DNA from 4 places in the Oceanobacillus longus genome. Region 3 is predicted to be linked to each of the others. Evidence: riboswitches for the same ligand, from Rfam matches in the RefSeq annotation. Region 3 holds a riboswitch; each other region holds the start of a gene.
The links. A riboswitch is a leader RNA that binds a small molecule or an ion and turns the genes downstream of it on or off. The one in region 3 is predicted to bind S-adenosylmethionine.
Positions count from the first base shown of each region.

Region 1: another riboswitch for S-adenosylmethionine. It lies ahead of ACFOUV_RS07250 (sodium:solute symporter family protein); the one in region 3 lies ahead of ACFOUV_RS10910 (methionine biosynthesis PLP-dependent protein).
Region 2: another riboswitch for S-adenosylmethionine. It lies ahead of ACFOUV_RS08055 (methionine ABC transporter ATP-binding protein); the one in region 3 lies ahead of ACFOUV_RS10910 (methionine biosynthesis PLP-dependent protein).
Region 4: another riboswitch for S-adenosylmethionine. It lies ahead of metK (methionine adenosyltransferase); the one in region 3 lies ahead of ACFOUV_RS10910 (methionine biosynthesis PLP-dependent protein).

Region 1 covers NZ_JBHSAO010000004.1:128,109-131,295, forward strand. Annotated here, with positions in the region: gene ACFOUV_RS07250 (sodium:solute symporter family protein) at 266-1,876, opposite strand; SAM riboswitch class I at 2,009-2,113, opposite strand; gene ACFOUV_RS07255 (SDR family NAD(P)-dependent oxidoreductase) at 2,475-3,187, opposite strand, start outside.
Region 2 covers NZ_JBHSAO010000006.1:79,826-83,012, forward strand. Annotated here, with positions in the region: gene ACFOUV_RS08050 (methionine ABC transporter permease) at 1-580, opposite strand, end outside; gene ACFOUV_RS08055 (methionine ABC transporter ATP-binding protein) at 570-1,604, opposite strand; SAM riboswitch class I at 1,699-1,806, opposite strand; gene ACFOUV_RS08060 (thioredoxin family protein) at 1,898-2,212, opposite strand; gene ACFOUV_RS08065 (toprim domain-containing protein) at 2,237-2,593, opposite strand; gene gcvH (glycine cleavage system protein GcvH) at 2,702-3,082, opposite strand; gene ACFOUV_RS08075 (arsenate reductase family protein) at 3,156-3,187, opposite strand, start outside.
Region 3 covers NZ_JBHSAO010000008.1:47,149-50,335, forward strand. Annotated here, with positions in the region: gene ACFOUV_RS10905 (manganese catalase family protein) at 347-1,207, opposite strand; SAM riboswitch class I at 1,433-1,545, shown strand; gene ACFOUV_RS10910 (methionine biosynthesis PLP-dependent protein) at 1,614-2,717, shown strand; gene metC (cystathionine beta-lyase) at 2,731-3,187, shown strand, end outside.
Region 4 covers NZ_JBHSAO010000006.1:12,904-16,090, forward strand. Annotated here, with positions in the region: gene ACFOUV_RS07720 (DUF4181 domain-containing protein) at 1-193, opposite strand, end outside; gene metK (methionine adenosyltransferase) at 321-1,517, opposite strand; SAM riboswitch class I at 1,721-1,827, opposite strand; gene pckA (phosphoenolpyruvate carboxykinase (ATP)) at 2,041-3,187, shown strand, end outside.

The DNA.
Region 1 (3,187 bases), on a different contig from region 3:
AATTTTTCAAACTATCAGAATTCGGAAGCTTGGGGACGGTTCTTTTGCTTCCTATATAACAAAAAGGAAGCAGGAGAACCGTCCCCGTGCTTCCTAGCATTAAAAAAGAGGCTCTCATATTGTGCATGATACACAACGTGAGAGCCTTTAGTTTTTTCTATATTATTATTTTTCAGCTGCTATTCTTTTGGTTGTAAATCTTCAATAAAAATCCATCTATTATAAATCAATTTCCTTTCACCAACAAAAAACAACAACAGTTAAATTAAACCGCAGCAGTCTCCCTCCGAAAAGCGCGCGCTTCAGCTGGGCGAACAAACCTTATCGCCGCAATAAAATAACACAAAATAGCCGCAAACATAAATAAACCGAATAATCCATTTTGATAGAACGTCTGAAAATAGAGGACATTTATAATCGTAAATAAGAGACCTGTAGTCAACGCTAAATAGCCAAATCTGTCTGTTTTTCTAAAATTCCATTCTGATTTGTTATCGGTAAGTGTCACCAATGTGATCGTTAGGATGTTAATGGAACTTCCGACCCAAACGGGATGTATATTCATATAAAACTCTTGGGGATTCCACCCGCCCAAGTAATACCACAGTAAACCGCTTGTAAAGCCTGTAAACAAGGATGCAACAACTGCACGTTTTGTCACGACTGGCCAGAATAAGGCTGCTACAACCGGTGCGAACGTTGCACTGTTTCTAATCGTCCAGGCAAACACATTCCACCATGCCGATTGCTCTGTACGCAATAAACCAAATAGGATCATAAGTCCGGTTAAAAGCAATAAAGATATTTTTGTATATTTGATAAGTTGATCTCCGGATGCGGTCGGCTTGATAGCACTACCAACATCACGCCCTAAACTAGTTGCACCCGAGAACTGGCATGGACCACCCCATCCGAGCGCACAACCCCAAACTCCGAGAAAGAATAAACCTACGAGTGGAGCAGGCAGGACCTCCATCAGGTACAGCGGAATTGCAATGAGACCTGTCGATGCATTCGGCACAACTACCGCTGCCGATATTCCGAATAGAACACCACCAACAATAAAAGGAATCGCCATAAAACCAGCCATAATCAAGCCTTTCTGTCCCTCTTCCGGTGTTCGGGATGAAAGTGCCATCTGAAAAGCCGCCTGTGCCAGAATGACATTTACGAGAAAAGTACCGAACCAGACGACAATTACTTGCAAACCAACGCTTCCAAAATCAAACATTTCAGGACGCTCCAAATTCAATGCTGCCAAACCAGAAATTCCCGGATTAATGAAAAAGGCAATAATGCCGATCGCTATCATCAAGCCAAACAAAACCATATTCATTGTCTGTGTAAAGGCAATGGACCACATACCGCCAGCCTGCAAATAAATGAAAAGCAAGATGGCAGTAAAGGCTACAGACAAACTCAGGGAAATCCCAGTGAATACATGGAAAGCAGAAGCAAATGCAATCGCAGTCGCAACCGACCACATCGGAAAGGCAAATGCAGTAATGGCACCGGATAACCCTTTTGCTGTTCTCCCAAATTTATCACCAATTAGGCCGGAAACAGTTACAAGCATTTTTTTCCGGAAAGATCGGATGATCAGTAACGCGATAATAAAGATTTGAACCATTTCTGCCATCCCATACCAAATCGCGGAAATACCACTTAAGTAAGATAGCTCCAGAATCGATATAAATGTCGAACCGGAAAATAATCCAGTAATACAAAATGCAACAATCCATTTGTTAAAATTTCGGTTCCCTACAAAATAACTGTCTTTTTTAGTCAATCGCCGCTTTGCAATTTGCCCTGCTACTATAAGTGCAAACGTATATCCTACTGCTAAAATAATAATCCACACACCGTATTCTGTCATATTAACAACTCCTTTTTTTATTATTAAACATATTGTAATACTCAACTTTAAGATATAAAGATTTATGGTTGTTAAACCAAAATAAAAACCCCCTTCTATAATAAGAAGAGGGTGGAAATATCCGATGTCCTCTTCTTATCTTTCAGACAACTGTCTGACGGAATTGGCACAGTACTCATTACGAGCCCGCTGCCGAGGTATCAAAGGGCCATTTCCCTCCACCTCTCTTGATAAGAAGTACGTTTATGTATTTTTATATAAGTTACCCTGTTCTGCTCAAAAAGTCAATCATTATTTAGTCGCATATGAAGCGGGGAAGCACGAGGACGGTTCTTTTGCTTCCTATATAACTAAAAGGAAGCAGGAGAACCGTCCCTACGCTTCCATTGGAGAAATTTCCGTTTGCTATTTCTTCAGCAGGTGTTGAAAATTACGCTATGGGCGAGAACAGGTCGGGAAGTTTAGAATAGAAGAGTAAATTAAATAGAAAGAAGGTTACCACTTATTGAACGAAATGGTAACCTTCTTTCATAATCAGGAGGGAAATATACTACTTTAGTATACTCCACTCCTATACTACAGATAATAATCTATCAAACTATTTAGCACCTAGTCCACCGTCAATTCGATATTGTGAACCAGTGATGAATGCACTCTCATCTGAAGCAAGGAACAGAACCAGATTTGCCATATCTTCCGACTCTCCGTAGCGTCCAAGTGGGATGATTTGAGTAAATGCTTCTTTTGCTTCTGCACCCTTTCCAGGAAGTGTTCCTTCTTCAATGGAACGCATCATTCTCGTATTTACTGGTGATGGGTGAATCGAATTTACTCGAACATTTGCATCTGCAATTTCCAATGCAGCAGTTTTAGTCATTCCCGTCACCGCGTGCTTGGAAGCACCGTATGCAATTTGGTTAGGAGTACCCATCAATCCGGCTCCAGACGAAGTGTTAATTACACTACCATGTCCCTGCTCTCTCATGACTGGCAATACATGCTTCAACCCTAAAAATACTCCTCGGACATTTACATTGATTACTTTATCAAAATCTTCCACATCTAAATCAGTTAATAGAGCAATTTTCCCTTCAATACCTGCATTATTAAAGAAAACGTCGACTTTTCCGAATTGCTCAACCGTCTCTTTAACGTACTTCTTTACATCATCTTCTTTGGAGACATCTGCCTCAATCGTTAATACTTCACCGAATGATTTAAGTTCATTCTTCGCTTCCTCCAATGGCTCTTTGAATAAGTCTACTAAAACGACCTTAGCCCCTTCTTTCAAAAACTTTTCTGCTGTTACCT
Region 2 (3,187 bases), on a different contig from region 3:
CAACATCAAAGTCTCTTCGCTGGAATCCAAAGTAATAGGCGTAATTTCCAAGTCCACCGGCGCCAATGACACCTGCCATTGCAGTATAGCCAATTAAAGCAATTGCTGTAACCGTAAGTCCTGAGATAAGGGCAGGCATGGATTCTGGTATAAGTACGCGTAAGATAATGGTGCTTGTCTTTGCTCCCATTGATTTTGCCGCCTCGACAACACCTTTATCCACTTCTTTGAGAGCAATCTCAACGAGTCTCCCATAAAATGGTGCCGAACCGATAATTAGGGCGGGCAATGCTGCATTTGGTCCGCGTATAGTTCCAATCAAAAAATCAGTAAAAGGAAATAACAATAAAATCAATATAATAAAAGGAATCGCCCGAAATATATTCACAAAGGCTGCTACGATTAAATTAACAACATTATTTTGCCAAATTCCATCTTTCGTTGTCAGATAGAGAAGTAGCCCTAAGATGAGACCTAAAATACATGTCCCAATCAATGCCAGAATTGTCATATAGAATGTTTCATAGGTAGCTACCCAAAAATCTTCTATATCGATATTCGGAAATAAATTAGTTAGCATCTCGGATAACCTCCACTTCTACTGAGGTTTCTTCCTGGATAAAGCTTACTGCCATATCAATTTCCTCAATTTCACCTTTCGCCTGGACAAATAATGTACCATATCCGCCAGCCTGGGTTTGTGTTATTTTCCCCTGCAATATATTCAAATCGATATCAAACTTTTTCGCCAATTCACTGATGAGGGCTTGATTTGTAGTTTCACCAAGAAAATGCAAGCGTAGAATTTTTCCCTCGTTACTATACGTATTGATCATATTCGATATATCATCATCTTCACTACTGGATCCCATAATTTGTTCCACAAACTTCTTTGTAACGGGCATTTTCGGATGCGTGAATACATCTAGGACTTGCCCTTGTTCCACGACTTTCCCTTGCTCCATGACAGCAACCTGATTACAGATTTTACGAATAACATGCATTTCGTGAGTGATCAGAATAATTGTCAAACCAAGCTTCTCATTTATATCCATCAATAAGTTCAATATGGAGTTGGTCGTTTCGGGATCTAATGCAGATGTTGCTTCATCACATAGCAATACTTTCGGATTGTTTGCAAGTGCACGCGCAATACCAACACGTTGTTTCTGTCCACCACTTAACTGGGATGGATATGCCTTTTCACGTCCACTAAGTCCGACGAGATCAATCAGCTCTTGTACTCGCAAAGAACGTTCCGCTTTGGATGCGCCTGCTATTTCCAATGGAAAGGCAATATTATCTTCGACTGTTTTTGACCAAAGCAGATTAAAGTGTTGGAAAATCATACCTATTTCCTGGCGTGCAAGCCGTAGCTGCTTCGTATTCAAAGCCGTAATCTCCTGGTTGTCGATGATAACTTTACCTGCAGTTGGTTCTTCCAGTCGGTTTAGCAGGCGTACGAACGTACTTTTACCAGCACCACTATATCCGATTACGCCATAAATTTCGCCTTCTTTTATATTAAGGGTCAAATCGTCAACAGCTGTTATATTTTTCTTATTTAGAGCAAAGATTTTACTTAAACCCTCAATTGAAATCACTATTTATCCTCCTAATGATTCACATTCAATCAACAAAAAACGTCTATCTGCTCGAGAACAGAAAGACGTAATAGATTACATAAAGTCTCACGTTCTCTCATCTGTCAAAGTGCTACTTTGCAGGAATTGGCACCTTTCAAATTTAAATTTGAAGGTTGCCGCGGGTTCAAAGGGCCAGTCCCTCCACCGCTCAAGATAAGAGATAGAAAATATTAAGTTTTGAATCAGTGAGACTATAGTAGCACGGTGAAATATTCATGTCAATATTAAATTTTTGTATCTTTCTGTTATCCTTAGCTTTTCGCAAACAACTCAGGCTTATACTTTATTAAATAACTATAGATATTGCCTGTTGATTGGAAGGCATAGATTTTCTCCTTTATTTGGCTGTCTTCCTTAATTAACAGGCATGGGACACTTTCTATTTTATTCTCAATCATAAATTCGGGGTTCAAAGACGCATTCATTTCAAAAAATATTTTTTCCTGATGAACCGCTTCAATTTTTTCAAGCATTGCACGTGCAACACTGCATGTTCCACAAAATGGAGTATAAATATAGAGCAACATTCGTTCTTGTTTAAGCGTTTCTTCTGTAATAGTTTGCACCTTTTACCACCTTATACCTTTGCATTAAAATAAAAATATGGGATGGACAGAAAAATGTTTGCTGAGTAAAGCACTCGCAAGAATCTTCTCAGGTGTGGCAGCTACTTCGCGGTATTCACTGCTAACATAAATGTGTTCCGCATGTGGCAGTTCGCGAGCAAGTTGTTTCCGTAATTTTATCCCCGATTTATCCTCATCTACCAGTATAAAAACATCCTTCTCATCCAGTTCATATGTTTCCAGTAATTCATCAAATTTCTCCACACCAAGTGTACCATTCGTACAAATAATCGTAACATTGTCGTTGATGATCTTTGCAATCTGCCGTTTGTCTGTCAGCCCTTCGACAATAATTACTTTCTCTGGTTCAGTAGTTATCATCACATAGCACTCCTTATGCAAGCAAGAAAGATGCTTATTTACATACATTATATGATAAAACGAAGGCTGACTATACACAATTGTGTGCTTTAGTCAGCCTAAGGAGCATTATTCTTCTGTTAATTCTTTGTATTGATCAGGTGAAAGTAGTTCATCAAGCTCAGATTCATTAGACAGTTCCACTACAACCATCCATGCTTTCTCGTATGGTGATTCATTTACGAACTCTGGGCTGTCATCCAACTCTTCATTTACTTCAACTACTTTGCCACTTATTGGAGCATACAATTCAGAAACTGTCTTAACAGATTCAACACTACCAAAAGGCTCATCAACGGTTAGCTCGTCACCAACTTCAGGTAATTCCACAAAAACGATATCGCCAAGTTCGTCCTGAGCAAATGCCGTAATACCGATTCGTACATTTCCATTCTCTTTTTTAATCCATTCGTGTTCTTTTGAATACAATAATTCCTCTGGTAAGCTCATTCTTATCCCTCCAATAATTAATTCCAATCTAACTATACAATTTAATGTTCTCTTTTTCTAGTCCCTGTAATACTTATTTCCAAGTTTCCTGGAATGTTTCTTCTT
Region 3 (3,187 bases):
AATAATTCCTAAACAGTCGATTTTTATGGGGGTATATATTCATTGTATGGTGAATTTTTTCAGTTGTCTATTCAGACCAAGCAGTGTTGGGGGTAAAATGAAAATGAGCCTGGGACATAACTAAAGTGTTTAACTCAAAGCCGAACATTTCGCCATAATAGCGAAGGAAATACACGGAGACTCCTGCGGGATGAAAAGCCTAGGTGAGACTACGTAGAGCGATAGCTCGGAGTAGGCTCAGCAGCGCCCGCGGAAAGCGTAGTGTATTTCCGTAGCGGTATATACACCAACTATGTTCGGATTTTACTTTGGTTAAAACACTTTTGTCCCAGTCTCATTCTGTATGTTATTTCATATCCGGTTCCGGCAAATCGTCGGACTTTCTCAATGCCCATAATGGTGTATTAAAAATGTACGGTGGGGCTGGCGAAAGTTTCGGTGCTGGTGCCAACGGAACTGGGTCCTCAACATAATTAAACGTTCCACACCCATCCATACTTGGGCCGTGTGCCCATCTTCCAGCAGCACTTTCATTCCCCATAGAAAAGTTGAATAATGTGTAGGCTACTTCCTGCTTTTCTAATTCCCTTGGGAACGTACTCGGTACAACGATATTTTCTTTTTCTTCCAGTTCTCTGATTGCGGCATACCATTGATTTTGATGCATGGTATCTCTTGCAAGTAACCAGGAAAGCATATCTTTAACACCACGGTCATTTGTCATTTCATACAGACGTGCAACCTGAAGACGCCCTTGTGATTCAGCAGTCAGGTTCATTCGAAAATCCGCAAGCAGGTTTCCACTTGCAATAATGTAATTTGCTGTCCAGCGATTTCCCATACTGTCTGCCGGCATAGCTCCTAATCCGGATACAATTGCATGTTGCGGATTCATTCCTCCTAGAATTGCTGCCACCATTGGATCCTTTGCAGCATCTTCCAATTCCATGTCAGGAGCACCGTCCAAGAGTCTTGCAATCATCGTTGCAAGCATTTCCACATGGGCAAGTTCTTCTGCCCCGGTATCCATCAACAAATCTTTATATTTTCCATCGCCGCGCGTGTTCCAGCCCTGGAATAAATATTGCATGGCTACCGACATCTCACCCCATTGACCTCCGAGTACTTCTTGCAGTTTCCGAGCAAATACGGGATCTGGACGTTCCGGCTTTGCGTGGTATTGCAATTCTTTTACATGATAAAACAATAGAGTCACTTCCTTTGAATTAATTGAATATCTGGTAAGTCTATAGGCTATAAACCACCCTCTTTATTAGGTATTCATGTAGCATCATAAAAGTGCTTACTCCTTTCCTTTAACTTTCCGCATATGCAATATATTCAGATGAAATATTATATTCTTCTTGCTTTTTTTAATTTTATATTGTAAGGTGAAAGTATTATTTAGAAAAATTACATAAATTAGTTTAATCTCTTATCAAGAGAGACGGAGGGACTGGCCCTTTGATGTCTCAGCAACCAAACCATGCAGGTTATGGTGCTAATTCCAGTAGGCGTTTTATGTTTATGCCTAGAAGATGAGAAGAATGCATACATATTAGAGCCTTCTTCTTAGTTGAAGAAGGCTCTTATTTACATTTGGAGGTTGAAAAATGTCAATCAGAAGTATTGAAACCAAATTAGCTCAATTAGGAAATAAAAGCGATGAGAAAACCGGAGCAATCAATCCACCCATTTATTTATCAACAGCTTATCAGCATAAGGGACTTGGACAATCCACTGGCTATGACTATACGCGAACAAAAAATCCTACTCGTAACATTTTGGAAGCTGGGATCGCTGAATTAGAAGCTGGTGATACAGGTTTCGCCTGTAGCTCCGGAATGGCAGCTATCCAATTGGTCCTCTCCCTTTTCCGGTCTGGTGACCATTTAATTGCACCCGAGGACTTATATGGTGGAACATACCGTATGCTGGAACAATATGCGGATATTTATAATATTAAAACCACCTATGATACATTTGACGATGTTGAAAAGACAAAGCAACTAATAACACCCAATACGAAAGCAATATTTATCGAAACACCAACAAATCCATCGATGCAGGAAATAAATATAAGCCTGTATGCAGCGTTGGCAAAGCAACATAGTCTACTATTAATTGTGGACAATACATTTTTAACGCCATACTTGCAGCAGCCAATCAGTCTCGGTGCTGATATTGTCATTCACAGTGCCACAAAATATATTGGTGGTCACAATGATGTTTTAGCAGGGTTAGTCGTAGCTAAAGGTGAAGAGATTTGTGCTAAATTATCTTTGAATCATAATGCTAATGGTGCTGTTCTCTCCCCATTTGATTCCTGGTTGCTAATTCGGGGATTAAAAACATTGTCCCTCCGAATGGATAGACATGAGGAAAATGCTAGAACCATTGCTAAGTATCTAAAAGAACACCCCGCTGTTACAAAAGTTCTTTATCCCAATAAAGGTGGCATGCTTTCATTTTGCCTAAAGAAGAGTAAATATGTCGATTCTTTCTTATCGAAGCTGCAATTGATTGTTTTTGCCGAAAGTCTTGGTGGTGTCGAAAGTTTTATTACGTATCCAACCACCCAAACTCATGCAGATATGCCAGAAGAAGAGCGATTAAGACGGGGTATCAGCAACGAACTACTACGTTTTTCCGTTGGTATTGAGAATGTGGAAGATTTAAAAGCTGACTTACAGCAAGCACTATCAATTTTGGAATAGGAGGATGTTAATAATGAGTCAACATAATAATCATTTAGAAACAAAATTAATTCATGGCGCACAAAGAGGAGAAACACAGACAGGGGCGGTGAATGTTCCTATCTATCTTTCTTCCACTTTCCACCAAAATAGTTTTGAAGAATTTGGAGCCTTCGATTACAGCAGATCTGGAAACCCAACCCGCCAGGCGCTCGAGGAAAAAATCGCTGAACTCGAAGGTGGAACCCATGGCTTGGCATTCGCATCTGGGATGGCTGCCATCTCGTCTGCACTATTACTCTTATCTGCTGGCGATCATGTAGTAGTGACAAAAGATGTGTATGGTGGAACTTTCCGATTTGTATCAGAAGTTTTAAAACGATTTAATATCGATCATACGTTTGTGGATTTAACGGATCTTGATGAAGTATCAAGTGCAATCAAGCCGAATACAAAAGTGATCTATGCGGAGACCCCTTCCAATCCTTGTA
Region 4 (3,187 bases), on a different contig from region 3:
CAGAAATTACTCGTATTCTTTTATCATACTTTTTATGTGTATCATTAACATAATGATTAGAGAACCATTTCTGACGTTCAACATTCAATAATTTCCTCATGATCCAATTAAAAATGAAAAGGATTAGTGAAAGAGTCCCTGTTAGGATAACTATTTTCAATATTAAATGATCGCCATTATCATAATAATACATACCCTACCCTCCCTTACTTCTATACTACCAAACTTTATTCGAATAAATAACTACTGTTTTGGCGAATGTTTACTTGCCAAAAAGCCACACAGCCTTTACAGGGTTGTGTGGCTTTCTATCATACGTTTTATTTCGTCATTGCTACTAATTCATCAATTTTGTCTGTTTTCTCCCATGGGAATAAGATATCAGTTCTGCCAAAATGTCCATAAGCAGCAGTTTCTTTGTATATTGGTTTACGCAAGTCAAGCATACGGATAATTCCTGCTGGTCGCAAATCGAATAATTTACGGACTGCATCTACAAGAACTTCCTCGCTAACCTTTCCTGTACCAAATGTGTTAATTGCAATGGACACAGGTTCTGCTACACCGATCGCGTACGCCAATTGAACTTCACATGACTTTGCAAGGCCAGCAGCTACAATATTTTTAGCAACATAACGTGCAGCATATGCAGCAGAACGGTCTACTTTTGTAGCGTCTTTCCCACTGAATGCTCCCCCACCATGGCGTGCATACCCGCCATATGTGTCAACAATAATCTTACGGCCCGTTAAGCCGACATCTCCTTGTGGTCCACCGATAACGAAGCGGCCAGTCGGATTAATAAAGTACTTCGTAGATTCATCAAGTAAGGCAGCAGGAACAACTTCACGAATAACATGTTCTATCATATCTTTTTCAATTTGTTCCGTAGTTGTATCCTGGTGATGTTGTGTAGAAATAACAATTGTATCAACTCGAACCGGTTGATCATTTTCATCATACTCTATAGTTACCTGTGTTTTTCCATCTGGACGTAAATAATCCAATACATTTTCTTTTCGGACATCTGCCAAACGTTTGGATAGTTTATGTGCCAGTGAAATAGGTAAAGGCATGTATTCTTCTGTTTCGTCACAGGCAAAACCGAACATTAATCCTTGGTCTCCTGCACCAATTGCATCAATCTCATCTTCACTCATTTTTCCTTGACGTGCTTCCAGTGCAGTATCAACTCCACCAGCAATATCCGCAGATTGTTCATCAATTGCAGTAAGTACGGCACATGTTTCATAGTCAAAGCCATATTTTGCACGTGTATAGCCAATTCCTTTGACTGTTTCTCGAACAATCGCTGGAATATCTACATAGGTGCTTGTGGAAATTTCACCTGCTACTAATACGAGACCAGTTGTAACAGTAGTTTCACATGCTACCCTTGCATTTGGATCTTTCTTTAAAATTTCATCCAGAACTGCATCGGATATTTGGTCTGCCATTTTATCCGGATGTCCCTCTGTTACGGATTCTGATGTAAATAAACGACGATTTGCAGCCATATGGCTAAACTCTCCTTTGTTATGTGTTACGGAACTCGATATCAATTTTCTCTTCTATATTATTCAAAGTACCTTCAAAAGGTAAAACAATTTTTATATGACCAGTTAAATATGTTTTCATTAAAAATAATTTTACTATCCTTAAAAACAAAAAAAGCCTTTCCTACAATGCATGAGGAAAGGGACTACAAGCTGGCCTTTCGCTCTTATTGTTCAAGGAAAAATCCTTGCATCAGGTTAGCACCTTTTCACCGTAGTGATGGTTGCTGGGCTTCATCGGGTCTGTCCCTCCACCAACTCTGAATAAGAGAGTATCCGTTCAAAATTAGATTACCGAAACAATGGTAAACTGTCAACTGTTTTAACGATGTAAGCGGAATCACATAAATTTCATAAATTCTTATTTAATTAGTATGGACTATTAATTTAAATGTGTTATACTAATAACCATATTAAGATAAATAATCTGAAAAGTTATTTCATTATAACATACAAAACCTTTAAAAAGGCAGGAGAATTCAATATGAAAACTGTGGAAAAGTCATTACTAAAAGAGCTTTACACCCATCAAAATATTCACCAAAACTTATCGGTGTCACAATTAGTTGAGAAGATCTTAAGCCGTAATGAAGGAAGTTTGACTTCAACTGGTGCAGTTTGTGCTTCAACTGGAACATATACTGGCCGTTCACCAAAGGATAAATTTATTGTGAACGATGAAGTTTCTAAGGATTTTATTGACTGGGGAAAAGTAAACCAACCTATTCGTGAAGAAGTATTTGATCTTTTGTACAGAAAAGTGATTGACTATTTAAATGGGAAAGAGGAAATTTATCAGTTTAAAGGTTTTGCAGGAGCCGATGAGAAATACCGTTTACCGATTCAGGTAATCAGTGAATACGCATGGCACAATCTATTTTCAAGACAGTTATTTATACCACCGACAGAAGAAGAACTAGATAATCATCAAGCTGATTTTACTGTTGTTTCTGCTCCTGACTTTAAAGCAGATCCAGCGATAGATGGTACGAATTCAGAAGCTTTCATATTGATTTCCTTCAAGAAACGCATCGTATTAATTGGGGGTACGGAATATGCGGGAGAAATCAAAAAATCAATCTTCTCTATCATGAACTACTTACTCCCACAACGTAATGTGCTATCCATGCATTGTTCTGCAAATGTCGGTGCTGAAGGTGATGTCGCATTATTCTTCGGTCTATCCGGTACTGGAAAAACAACATTGTCGGCAGATCCTTATCGTCGTTTAATTGGTGATGATGAACATGGTTGGAGTCCAAATGGCGTGTTTAATATTGAAGGCGGCTGTTATGCAAAATGTATCAATCTCTCTGAAGAAAAGGAACCGCAAATTTTTAATGCCATTCGCTATGGTTCTGTACTTGAAAACGTGATTTTGGATTCGGAATCACGTATTCCAGATTATGATGATATATCTCTAACTGAAAATACGCGCGCAGCATACCCGCTTGAAAATATTGATAATATCGTTATACCAAGTGTTGCAGGGCATCCGAATACAATCATTTTCCTGACAGCCGATGCTTCGGGTACATTGCCACCGATTAGCAGATTAACGAAGGAACAGGCGATGTATCATTTTCTTAGTGGTTACACGAGCAAACTAGCTGGTACCGAACGTGGCGTAA